Regions from separate parts of the Pantoea sp. PGP6 genome, predicted to be linked through region 2. Evidence: predicted binding sites of a transcription regulator. Region 2 holds the regulator's gene; each other region holds the start of a gene.

Region 1 (3,116 bases), 2.3 Mb from region 2:
CGCGCGGCTCGCTGATTGTACCGACCGATTACGCGTTCCAGCTCTATGTCTGCGACGAAACCGGCCTGCCTGCTTTTGCGCGTCGTAAGCAGGATGCCCGCGCCCAACAGTTGCACCTGTTTGCCTATGCCGATCAGGCCACCGGCCGTGATTATTTAACCGATACGGCGGGGGTTAATCTGAACTGGCTCGGCAGCGGCCAGATGCAACTGGCGCAGCTCAGCCAGTTGACCGCCAGGCTGGATCAACTGGCGATACCGTCGGAAGATTACTTCATCTGGCTTACCGGCGAAGGCGAATTTGTTAAGGCGCTGAGCGATTACTTCACCACTCAGCGCGGCGTAAACAGCGACTACGTGCGGGCCGTGGCGTACTGGCACCAGAAGTAAGCGGGTCCGCCGCCTGTGTTGAATTTTGCCAGGTGGCGGACTACCATCAATCTCCTTTTCTTCTCTCCGGGCAGGCAATGAAAGACCATTCAGCATCTTCATCTGGCGATCAACCCACGCGCGCAGGCGGTTGCGGCAGCCGGCGTAAGCGGCGGGAAAAAATGCTGGAGGCGAGTGATATTCGTCTGCTGATGCTCCATTTTCTGGCGCAGAATGCCGCGCACGGCTATGAGCTGATCAAGTCGGTAGAGGAGTTGTCGAAAGGGGAGTATACGCCCAGTCCGGGCATCATTTACCCCAATCTGACGCTGCTGGAAGAGATGGAGGCGATTGAGGTGGTGGATGCGCAGGCCACCCGTAAAGCGTACCGGCTGACTGAGGCTGGTGAGGCGCTGCTGGCGGCCAACCGCGACCCTATTGCCAGCCTGATCGCGCGTTTATCGTCGCTGGCCATTCTGGTCAACAACCGCAGCATTCCGGCGGTAGAACAGGCAATTCACGACCTGAAAATGGCGCTCAATACGCGACTGGCGCAGCAGGATATCTCCGAGGCCGCGCTGCAGACGCTGATCGCGGCGCTGCAGGACGCGGCAGAAAAAATCACCCGCAGCTGAACGTTCTCCCTGGCGGGTTGCCAGCGGGCAACTTAGCTCACTTCGGACTTGTGCTTATCAATGTGACCCAGCGTACGATCCGGGAAACAGATGTCACGTACCCGCTGCTTCAGGCTGGTGGCGTCAGGAAAGCCGCCATCCCGTTTACGCTCCCACAGCAGATGTTCATCAAGGGTAATCTCAAAGATGCCGCCGGTGCCCGGCCTGAGCGTCACTTCCGCCAGATCGTCAGCGAAGGTGTGCAGCAGCTCCTGTGCCATCCACGCTGAACGCATCAGCCAGTTGCATTGCATACAGTAGTGGATAACGACCACAGGTTTTTGTGCCATAACTCTATTCCTTTAACGTATTGATAAATTACCGGTTAATTGTAGTTAACAAACTGTGCGCTGCAAGATAGAGTTAAATGTAAATAAGATTGATAATGATTAGCAATTGCATTAAATTCCGGACCATAATTTATAGTCAGAAATAAGTCCGATTTTACGGCTTTTGTGCCAGGCCGTTTTGATGATGCCAGTAAGCAAGTGAGCGAATACTAACAATTAATCAGGTAATTCGCGCCCATGTCACTACTTTTTCAGGGATTGACGCAACAGCGTCTGTTTAAACTGGCATTACTTGCCTCTGCCATCCACGCCACCTGCAGTTATGCCGCGCAGAGTGAATCTGCTCTGCTGGCGCGCACCGATAACAGCCAAAGCCCGTCCGAAACGGTGATGACGGTTACGGCGCCCGAAATTAAAAAACAGGCGGGCAGCAAAACCAGCCTGTCGGCGGCCGATCTGCAACAGCGTGGGGCCACCGATTTTGGCTCAATCATGCGTTATGAGCCGCTGATCAGCGCCACCGGCTCGCAGGGCGGATCGTCAGCCGGCAAGAGCGGCTTTGATCGCGCGGGCTATACCGGCTACAACATTCGCGGACTGGAAAGTAACCGGGTCGGGCTGGATGTGGATGGCATCCCGTTACCCCAGGCTACCGGTCGCAGTTACGTCGGACGTGCCGGGCTGGACAGTTTTGGCATTGGCCGGGATTACATCGACCCTTATCTGTTTGGCCGCATCGACATTGAAAAGGGCGCTACTGCGGTGGATCAGCCCAACACCTCGATTGGCGGCAATGTCTCGTTCCGCAACAAATCCCCCGACGATTACCTGCGTCCCGGCAAATCGACCTATTTTGGCTACCAGAGCGACTACGATTCCGCCAGCCGCAGCTGGCATAACGGCCTTACCGCCGCGGCAGGCGACGATGAGCTGCGCGGTATCTTTGTCTACAGCCGCCGCGACGGCCAGCAAACCCGCAATAACAGCGGCACGCTGGATGCGTATCCTGCTAACTGGCACTCCGACGCCTTTATGAGTTCCGGTATCTGGCAGCCCAACGATGCGCATCAGCTGAGCGCCACCCTCGACTACTACCACAAAACCAATCACAGCCATTACGACAGCTGGGATACCTCAGGCAATACGATCTGGGGTACCGCACAGCAGCAGAGCGATACGCGGCGCTGGGGCATCAGCCTTGCTGATGAATACACCCCTTACAATGAGATCATCGACAGCCTGACCAGCCGTATTTACTGGCAACAAACTGAGGCGCACGACAATACCCTGATGCCGTCGAGCGCCACCGCCTGGCAAAACGTCTATTCCGATTACAACAGTGACACCTACGGAATCGACACCCGGGCGACCAAAACCCTGGGACGTCATGAGCTGAGTGGCGGACTGAATGCGCGGCAGGTGGATACCGAGCGGCCGTTCCGTCAGTCGCCGGCCCCCAGTGTTTATAGTGTCATCATGCAGCCGCAGGCCAACAGTCGCAGCTATACGCTGGGCGGCTACCTGCAGGACAAAATCAATTTTGATGCTGACGGACATAAAGCGGCGCTGATCCCCGGCGTGCGGGTGGCATACCAGAACACCAAACCGCGTGATGTCGGAACGCTGACCACCAACAGCAGCGTACTCGATGCCAGTGAAGTCTCCGCGCTGTACGGTTCGGCCAACACCGATACTCAGGTGTTACCGTCGATCGCCTTCCAGTACGATCTCACGCCTGGCCTGATGACCTATCTGCAATATACCCGCGGGGCGCAGTTCCCCAA
Region 2 (3,116 bases):
ATGGCCGCAAGGTCAAAGGCGTGATCCATTGGGTGTCGGCAGAACACGCGCAGCCAGCCGAGTTCCGCCTGTATGATCGCCTGTTCAGCGTGCCAAATCCGGGTGCAGCCGACGATTTTCTGTCGGTGATCAATCCAGACTCGCTGACCATCAAACAGGGCTTTGTTGAGCCAGGCCTGCGCGATGTGGAAGCCACCACGCCGTACCAGTTTGAGCGTGAAGGTTACTTCTGCGCGGACAGCGTCTATTCGAAGCCGTCACAGCTGGTGTTTAACCGCACCGTTGGCTTACGCGATACTTGGACTAAAGCTGGCGAATAATCGTTGGTGCTGACCTGATAAAATGACAAAAGGGCGACTTATCGCCCTTTTTTATTGTCCTGATTTTTGCCATCACCGAGGTTTATTCTACAAGCCTTTTTCAGCGATTGTTACGAAGTTGTGAGAGAAATCTGAGTTTAAAAAAATTAATCAATTACCAGATGTGAATTATCCGCTTTCAGGTAGGCTATGCCCTCACAGACATAGCTCAGCGAGTGATATAAGGAAAAAAAATGACCGTTCTCGCCCAGGAAGCCAAACACAGTGTCGTCGTTTTACATCAACTTATTGAACGTATTTTCAATCAACCTGCCGGCTCTGATGACAGTTTCGAGCTGATGATGTCCTATTTTCATCCCGATTTTCGCATGGTTACCCCGCGCGGAACTCAGCTGAACCTGAATGAAGTGGAAGATCTTTTCCGTCAGCTACAGGGCCAGCGGGAAGGGATGCGTATCGCAACCTGCGAGCACGTGGTCATTTCCCATCAGGAGAAAGAGGTCACCGTACAGTACCGGGAGATGCAGATGCTGAACGGCAATAATCAGAGCCGCATCGCACTGGCGATTCTGGATTACAGTACCTCGATTCCGCGCTGGCGTTATCTGCAGGAAACGCTGGTTGCCTGAGCCGACAGCGAAAAAAGAACAAAAAAAACCGGTGAATTCACCGGTTTTTTTATTTCAGCCTGCGTCAGACTTACTGATCGTGCAGCGTCTCATCTTCACGGCAGTCGCCCAGTGCACAGTGACCATACAGATAGAGACTGTGGTTGGTCAGCTTGATGCCGTGGCGGGTGGCGATTTCGCGCTGACGGGTTTCAATCGACTCGTCGCTGAACTCAATCACTTTACCGCAGTCCAGGCAGATCAGGTGATCGTGGTGATGCTGCTGGGTCAGCTCAAACACCGACTTGCCGCCTTCAAAATTGTGACGGGTCACGATACCGGCATCATCGAACTGGTTCAGCACGCGGTAAACGGTGGCCAGGCCAATCTCTTCGCCGATGTCGATCAGGCGTTTGTACAAATCTTCCGCGCTGACGTGATGGCACTCAGGTTCCTGAAGCACTTCCAGAATTTTCAGTCTGGGCAGCGTGACTTTCAGGCCAGCCTTCTTTAATGCGGTATTGTTGTCAGTCATGCGGATTTTGTCCTGTTACTTATATTCACTTTTGTGGCGCTTGGCCTTGAATGTCGATCTATACCCATTCTCATTTGCGTCTCATTATAGAACTGATGCAGTGAAATGAAAACCGAGGGGAGTGCCTAAATCACCCGGGGCTGTATGGGATACGTCACCGAGCCGGGGAGGATTTCTGCAGGAGTCTGTTAACATTTCGCTTAGTCCTATCTGCTGCCAGAGAAAATAAGCGGAAGATCGATGCGGGTATTCTACAGATTAAACGAAGAAAGTTAAAAAAATGTGGCTATTATTTCTATAGGAATTTCCGTTGCCTCAATGTGAGCTGGCGCTCACATTGAGTCGGCTACCCTCAGGCTTCGAGGATCTCTTTAAGCTGCAGTTCATCAAAAATCTGCTTAACCCATTTCTCGACGCGCGCATTGGTCAGCTCTGGCTGACGATCTTCGTCAATCGCCAGGCCGAGGAAGTGGGTATCGTCAGCCAGGCCTTTTGACGCTTCGAAGTGATAACCTTCGGTCGGCCAGTGGCCTACGATCACTGCGCCGTGCGGCTCAATGATGTCGCGGATGGTGCCCATCGCATCACAGAAATACTCGGCATAATCTTCCTGATCGCCGCAGCCGAACAGGGCAACCAGCTTGCCGTTAAAATCGATCTCTTCCAGCGTCGGGAAAAAGTCATCCCAGTCGCACTGCGCTTCACCGTAATACCAGGTCGGAATACCCAGCAGCAGGATGTCAAACGCTTCCAGATCTTCTTTAGTGCTTTTCGCGATGTCGTGGACTTCTGCAACGTCTTTACCCAGCTGTTTCTGGATCATTTTTGCAATGTTTTCGGTGTTGCCGGTATCGCTGCCAAAGAAGATGCCTACGAGTGCCATGAGTAAAATAACCTCTTAAATCCTGATGATGAGATGTGTGCCGCAGCACATTTCAGCGAATAATAGCAGACGAGACAAACCCGCGGAACGGTTAAAGCCTCGACATTTGCCTCTGCGTGCGTTTTGCCCGCATTAATCCAGTTTGAGTTGCGCCAGCAGCATTTGTTCAATCAATTCGCTACGGCTGAGATTGCGCTGTTCTGCCAGCGTATTGAGCGCTTCGACGGCTTCACTGTTCATTTTCAGTTCGACACGACGAAGCCCGCGCCCTTTGTCACGTTTCAGTTGATTGCGCTTATTGATGCGCAGCTGTTCATCACGCGAAAGCGGACTGGTTTTGGGTCGACCTGGGCGGCGCTCATCAGCAAACAGATCGAGCGTCGTGCGGTCAGTGTGTTCTTTTGCCATGGCTTAGTGAAACTGAATGTGCGGGCGCCAGACGCTCGCCGCGCAGATTATAAATTATTGGCCGTTACCGCGGCAAAATGACCGGCGGCAAAATTTTAGCGCGCCATCATACTCCACGCTAACTCCGGACGCCAATCCTAAACATTTGCCGCCAGGTATTTGCTTTTAAAGCGCAAAAAAGCGACGGACGCTGCGTAATACGGCATCAGGTTTTTCGGCGTGCACCCAGTGTCCCGCGCCGCTGATCACATGCGCATGAGCCGCCGGGAACTGCGTAATCAACGCCTCGCGGTACTGATTATCCAGGTAGCTGGAGTCACCGCCGCGAATAAACAGCGCCGGATGCGGCCAGGCGGGAACCG
Region 3 (3,116 bases), 710 kb from region 2:
ATGCGCCTTTGATTCCGCCGCACAGTCGACGGGCGATCTGCGGTGCCAGCAGCGCAATAAATGAGATCGGCCCGACCAGCGCAGTCGAGGCCGCCGTCAGGATCACCCCGGTCAGCATCAGCAGGATGCGGCTGCGCTCAACCGCTACGCCAAGCGCGCAGGCGGTATCATCGCCCATCTCCAGCAGCCGCATCCGCCGCGCCAGCAGTGCGGTTGCCAGCAGCGCCAGCAGCAGCACGCTGATTACCGGCGTGGTTTTCGCCCAGCTGATGCCGTTCAGCGAGCCGGCGCTCCACAGGCCAGCGCTCAGTGCTGCCTCGAGTGAGGCGCTGATGATAAGCCAGCTGTTAAGCGCCATCAGCAGCGCCCGCACGCTGATACCGACAATGATCAGCCGAAAAGTCTCGACGCCGTTGCGCCAGCTAAACAGCCAGACCACACCCGCCGTCAGCAATCCGCCGATCAGCGCCGCCAGCGTCATGCCTTCCATGTTCTGCTGGAACAGCACCAGCGCCACCAGCACACCGCTGTAGGCGCCGGTGTTGAAGCCCAGAATGTCCGGGCTACCGAGCGGATTTCGCAGCAGCGATTGAAAGATAGCGCCGCTCACGCCGAGCGCCGCCCCGATCAGCAGCGCCATCATCACCCGCGGCAGACGCCACTCCACCACAATCAGCTGAATATTGCGCGCCGCCTCGCCGTTAATCACCTGCCACAGCTGCGCAGCCGTGATCGGCAAGGTGCCGCGCGTCACGCCGAGAAAAGCCAGCGCCAGACACGCCAGCAGCAGCCAGACGCCGTTGAAGGTTACACGCTTCATACTGCACCTCTGCCAGCCTTACGGCGCACCAGCACAATCAGCATTGGCGCGCCGAGGATTGCGGTCACAATCGATACGCGCAGCTCGCCCGGTACCAGCACGCGGCCGAGAATATCAGCCGCCAGCAGCAGACAGGGCGTAATGAGAATGGTGCCAGGCAGCATCCAGCGATGATCGTTACCGAACAGCCAGCGTGCCAGGTGCGGCGTCATTAATCCGACAAAGGCAATCGGCCCCACCGCGGCGGTGGCGGCCCCGCTCAGCAGGGCAATCGCCAGCAGCCCAATAAGCTGGGTGCGGGCAACGCGGGTACCGAGCGCGGTTGCCATATCACCGCCCATGCTGAGACTGTTGAGCGAGCGTGCCAGCAGCAGCGCCAGCAGGCAACCGATCGCCACGGCAGGAAAGGTCGTGCGCAGCATGGTGAAATTACGGATATCCAGCGAACCGCTGTGCCAGAAACGCAGATGATCATAGATGTCAGGGTTGAGCAGCGATAAGCCAGAGGTTAAGCCCTCTAACACCGCGCCCAGCGCCACCCCGGCCAGCGTCAGACGCACCGGATTAACCCGTCCACCACCGATAGCGCCGGTCAGCGCCACCAGCAACGACGCCAGCAGCGCCCCGCTAAAGGCAAAGCCCAGCCAGTCGGCCGGTGAATCGGCACCGAACAGCGCAATGCCCAGCACCACCGCGAAGCCGGCCCCGGCATTGATGCCCAGAATACCGGGATCGGCCAGCGGATTGCGCGTCAGGCTTTGCATCAGCGCGCCCGCCACGCCGAGGCCAACGCCCGCCAGCAGCCCGGCCAGGGTGCGTGGCAATCGGGCGTCACGCACAATGATGCAGTCAGCGCTGGAGCAGTCGGTCAGCAGCGCCTGAGTGACATCATGAAAGGCAATGGATTTGGCACCCAGCATCAGACTGAGCGCGAGGAGCAGCAACAGCAGCATCCCTGAACCTGCTATTACATGGAATTGACGCATAACGTTTAAACCTTCACGAATTCAATGGCATCGCGGTGGATACCTTTATGATAATGATACTTGTTATCGTTCTTACGCGTTTTTTGTATGTTACCATGACTCGTAAACTCAATGATGAGGAAAATGGGTGCAAAAAGGCGACGTTATGAACAAACCCTCCCACTTTATCGATCTCAGCCTGCTGAAAACCCATCCCGCCTTCCGCGCCGTGTTTATCGCCCGATTTATCTCAATCGTCGCGCTTGGCATGCTGGCGGTCGCGGTACCGGTACAGATTCAACAGCTGACACAATCCCCGCTGCTGGTCGGACTGGCGGTCACGCTGGCCGGTGCCGGCATGTTTATCGGCCTGCTGACCGGCGGCGTACTGGCCGATCGCTACGAACGCCGACGCCTGATTTTGTTTGCCCGTTCCACCTGCGGCCTCGGTTTTGTCGCGTTGTGCATCAATGCCCTGCTGCCCGCGCCCTCGGTGATCGCGGTGTTTGTGCTGGGCCTGTGGGATGGCTTTTTTGGCGCGATTGGCGTCACCGCGCTACTGGCCGCCACCCCGGCGCTGGTGGGGCGCGAAAATATCATGAAAGCGGGCGCTATCACCATGCTGACGGTCCGCTTTGGTGCGATCCTGTCGCCGGCGATTGCCGGACTGGTGATCGCCCATGCTGGCGTGGTCTGGAACTACGGTCTGGCGGCGATCGGCACCTTACTGACGGTGCTCACCCTGCTGCGACTGCCAACGCTTGCCCCGCCACCACAACCGCGTGAACATCCGCTGACCGCGTTATCCGCCGGGATCGGGTTTCTGTTCGCCAGCCCGATCGTCGGCATGGCCGCGCTGGTTGGCGCGCTGGTGACCTTAGCCAGTGCGGTGCGGGTACTCTACCCGGCGCTGGCTCCGCACTGGCAGGTCGGGCTGGAGCAACTGGGGCTGATGTATGCCGCCGTGCCACTCGGGGCGGCGGTCGGTGCCTTAACCAGCGGCCGGCTGGCACAGTCGTCGCAGCCGGGTCGATTGATCCTGGCCAGCGCCATTGCCGCCTTTGTGGCGCTGGGCCTGTTCAGCCTGATGCCGTGGTTCAGCCTGAGTCTGGTCTGCCTCTCCGCGTTTGGTTATTTCAGTGCTATCAACAGCCTGGTGCAATATGCCCTGATCCAGACGCTAACGCCGGATGCGCTGCTTGGGCGGATCAACAGCCTGTGGACGGCGCAGAATGTTACCGGTGATGCGCTTGGCGCGGCGATGATCGGGGCGATGGGGTCACTATTGCTGCCGCAGCAGGCGGCAGGCCTGCTGGGTCTGGCCGCCACCG
Region 4 (3,116 bases), 2.5 Mb from region 2:
CGGTGACCATCGAAACGCAGATATGGGTCCCGGCGCGTAAGCCGACCGGCGCGCCGATAAAGGTAAAAATGATCATGCAGATAATGGCGACCGGTTCCGGCCAGGAGAGCGCCCCGTTCATCACGTAGCGGGCAAAAATCCCAATCGGGATCACCGTTACCATGATCATCAGCGCCACGGCGGCAACCAGCATGCACAGCAGATAGAGCCCATCCATCAGACGCGTATAAGCAGCCATAATTGATACCTGATTAAGCACGCCACACGGCAGTGTGGCGCGGGAAGGGTTATTTCACGTCAGCGATCCGGGTCATCAGATCCTGATATTTGCCGCCAAACTGATCGCGCACCGGCTGGGTGGCCTTGACGAAATAGTCGCGGTCAGTTTGCTGGAAGGTGACGCCGCCGGCTTTCATCTTCGCGATCGACTGTTCGGTATAGGTTGCCCACAGCTGACGCTCTTCATCCTGCGCCTCTTTACCGAGTTTCTTCAGCAGTGCCTGATCGTCAGGCTTGAGACGATCCCAGGCGCGTTTCGAGAACAGAATCATCTCTGGCTGAATGAAGTGGCCGCTCAGGGTGTAGTACTTCGCGACTGGCATATAGTTATGGGCGACAAAGGTCGGTGGGTTATTCTCGGTGCCGTCAACCACGCCGGTCTGCATGGCGCTGAACACTTCGCTGACGCCCATCGCCACCGGGTTGGCACCCATCGCTTTCAGCGTGGCCAGGGAGATGGCGCTGTTCTGTACCCGGATCTTCATGCCTTTCAGATCTTCGGGCTTCGCCAGCGGTTTTTTGGTGATCATGTTGCGTTCACCGGCGTCGGTCCAGCCGAGAAACACCATCCGGGCGTTGGGATCTTTATCGAATTTGTCGGCAATCTCTTTGCCGATTTCGCCATCAAGTACTTTGTGCATATGGTCGACGTCGCGGAAAACATAGGGCAGCGTCAATACGCTGGTTTCCGGCGCAATGCTGGTGACCGGTGCCAGCGATACGCGGATCATATCGATTGCGCCCAGCTGCACCTGCTGCAGGGTCTGATCTTCATCGCCCAACACGCCGCCGGCATAAAGCTTCATCTCCAGCCGTCCATCAGTTGCCTGCTTCAGTTTGTCGCCCATGTGTTGCAAAGCCACCACGGTGGGGTAGCCAGCCGGCTGCACTTCTGCCACTTTAATCACCTGTGCCGAGGCGGTGGCGCTCACCATCATTGCCGCCAGGGCACATGCCAGGCGTGTTTGGGTCATTCTCATTATGTTGTCTCCAGCAGAAGAAGGGCGGCGCTCAGGAATCCGGCGTGTGTAGCAAGGGGCCGCGTGCAGCCAGCATAGTGAAAACTGCCGCCGGAGAAATGCGCCGATGCTGATTGAATGAATGAGATCACATTTTGAAACGTTGTTTTAATAAATTTTCATGCAACATCACATTTTCGAAACGAACCTGCAACCTCTGGTGATATTGACGGCGTGGCAGGGCACAGCGAGTGCCAGAGTTTGTAAATACTAATGAGAACGACTATCAATTCGCCGTTATTTTGCTATTATTCGCGCTTGTCTCGCATCCCTGTAGATGAAGTTGGAGAAGCAGCGTGGTAGCCAGTGATTTGATGCAAACGGACCTCTCCGTTTGGGGCATGTATCAACATGCCGATATCGTGGTAAAGGTGGTCATGATTGGCCTGTTATTGGCCTCAGTCGTGACCTGGGCGATCTTCTTTGGCAAATATGCCGAACTGAGCGCCGCTAAACGTCGCCTGAAGCGTGAGCAACTGGCGCTGGGTGAAGCCCGCAATCTGAATGACGCCGCCCGCATTGCCCGGGAGTTCACCGCACACAGTCACAGCAGCGTGCTGCTGAATGACGCGCAGAACGAACTTGAACTCTCCGCTGGCGTTGAAGACACCAACGGCATTAAAGATCGTACCAGCTTCCGCCTTGAGCGCCGCGTTGCCGCCTTTAGCCGCCATGCCGGCCGGGGCAACGGCTTCCTGGCGACCATCGGATCGGTCGCGCCGTTTATCGGTCTGTTCGGCACCGTGTGGGGCATCATGAACAGCTTCATCGGCATCGCCAAAACCCAGACCACCAATCTCGCTGTCGTTGCACCGGGTATCGCGGAAGCGCTGCTGGCAACGGCAATTGGCCTGGTGGCAGCGATTCCGGCGGTGGTGATCTATAACGTCTTTGCCCGCATGATCGCTAACTACAAAGCCTCGCTCGGTGATGTGGCGGCGCAGGTGCTGCTGTTACAGAGCCGTGATATTGACCTGGGAAACGTCGCCACTGACGTTCCGCGTCCTGCGGCGACCCAGAAACTGCGCTTAGGGTAAGCTGTTATGGCCATGCGATTAAACGACGACCTGGAAACAGATGGCGAAATGCATGAGATCAACGTGACGCCGTTTATCGACGTGATGTTGGTTCTGCTGATCATCTTCATGGTGGCGGCGCCGCTGGCAACTGTCGACGTGCGCGTTAATCTGCCTGCTTCCACCAGCGCCCCGCAGCCGCGTCCGGAAAAACCGGTTTACCTGTCGATCAAGGCCGATAAACAGCTTTATGTCGGTAACGATCAGGTGACGCCGGAATCGCTGGTCAGCGTGCTGACCGGTCAGACCGGCGGCAACAAAGAGACCACCATTTTCTTCCAGGCGGACAAGTCGGTGGATTACGAAACGCTGATGAGCGTGATGGATCAACTGCGTACCGCAGGCTATCTGAAAATTGGTCTGATGGGCATGGAAACCGTGAAGAAATAGCGGGTTAACCGGCACAAAGAGAAGGCGGCTGATTCAGCCGCCTTTTTTATTGCCTCAGCCAGACCAGACGAAATCAGGCGAACCGGCTGTTGTACCGATCGGTTATGCTGGTGAAACAGTCATGTTAATTATTTGTTACCACTCAACACAATTTTGTCAAGTGCAATGGTGAGCCAGCTCACATTATTGCCGCATCAGGCAGGCTAAAACGGCTAAAAACCTTCAGGAAGCCGTTATGAGTCACACCCCGTCTTTACAAAAGTCGCCCAAAAGCGCGGCCAGAACCATCTTCAACGTTACCAGCGGTAACTTTCTCGAAATGTACGACTTTATGGTGTTTGGTTATTACGCC

What was found. Region 2 encodes Fur, which represses iron uptake genes when iron is present. Its sites were predicted from a motif close to ATAATAATGAGAACNACTATCAA; they were not measured.
Region 1: a site for Fur is predicted at 1,416-1,438, ahead of ACLIBF_RS04320 (TonB-dependent receptor domain-containing protein). Genes of this name have one in related genera too.
Region 3: a site for Fur is predicted at 1,854-1,876, ahead of fepD (Fe(3+)-siderophore ABC transporter permease). Genes of this name have one in related genera too.
Region 4: a site for Fur is predicted at 1,506-1,528, ahead of exbB (tol-pal system-associated acyl-CoA thioesterase). Genes of this name have one in related genera too.

The regions. Positions count from the first base shown of each region.
Region 1 is NZ_JBQBMA010000001.1:884,845-887,960, forward strand. Features, by position in the region: gene ACLIBF_RS04305 (siderophore-interacting protein) at 1-389, shown strand, start outside; gene ACLIBF_RS04310 (PadR family transcriptional regulator) at 467-1,003, shown strand; gene ACLIBF_RS04315 (SelT/SelW/SelH family protein) at 1,036-1,332, opposite strand; gene ACLIBF_RS04320 (TonB-dependent receptor domain-containing protein) at 1,570-3,116, shown strand, end outside.
Region 2 is NZ_JBQBMA010000001.1:3,149,826-3,152,941, reverse strand. Features, by position in the region: gene glnS (glutamine--tRNA ligase) at 1-320, shown strand, start outside; gene ACLIBF_RS15335 (hypothetical protein) at 554-949, shown strand; gene fur (ferric iron uptake transcriptional regulator) at 1,020-1,463, opposite strand; gene fldA (flavodoxin FldA) at 1,816-2,346, opposite strand; gene ybfE (LexA regulated protein) at 2,479-2,754, opposite strand; gene ybfF (esterase) at 2,920-3,116, opposite strand, start outside.
Region 3 is NZ_JBQBMA010000001.1:3,861,543-3,864,658, forward strand. Features, by position in the region: gene fepG (iron-enterobactin ABC transporter permease) at 1-820, opposite strand, end outside; gene fepD (Fe(3+)-siderophore ABC transporter permease) at 817-1,806, opposite strand; gene entS (enterobactin transporter EntS) at 1,952-3,116, shown strand, end outside.
Region 4 is NZ_JBQBMA010000001.1:688,835-691,950, forward strand. Features, by position in the region: gene ACLIBF_RS03340 (TRAP transporter small permease) at 1-238, opposite strand, end outside; gene ACLIBF_RS03345 (TRAP transporter substrate-binding protein) at 288-1,259, opposite strand; gene exbB (tol-pal system-associated acyl-CoA thioesterase) at 1,613-2,335, shown strand; gene exbD (TonB system transport protein ExbD) at 2,342-2,764, shown strand; gene tcuC (MFS transporter) at 3,000-3,116, shown strand, end outside.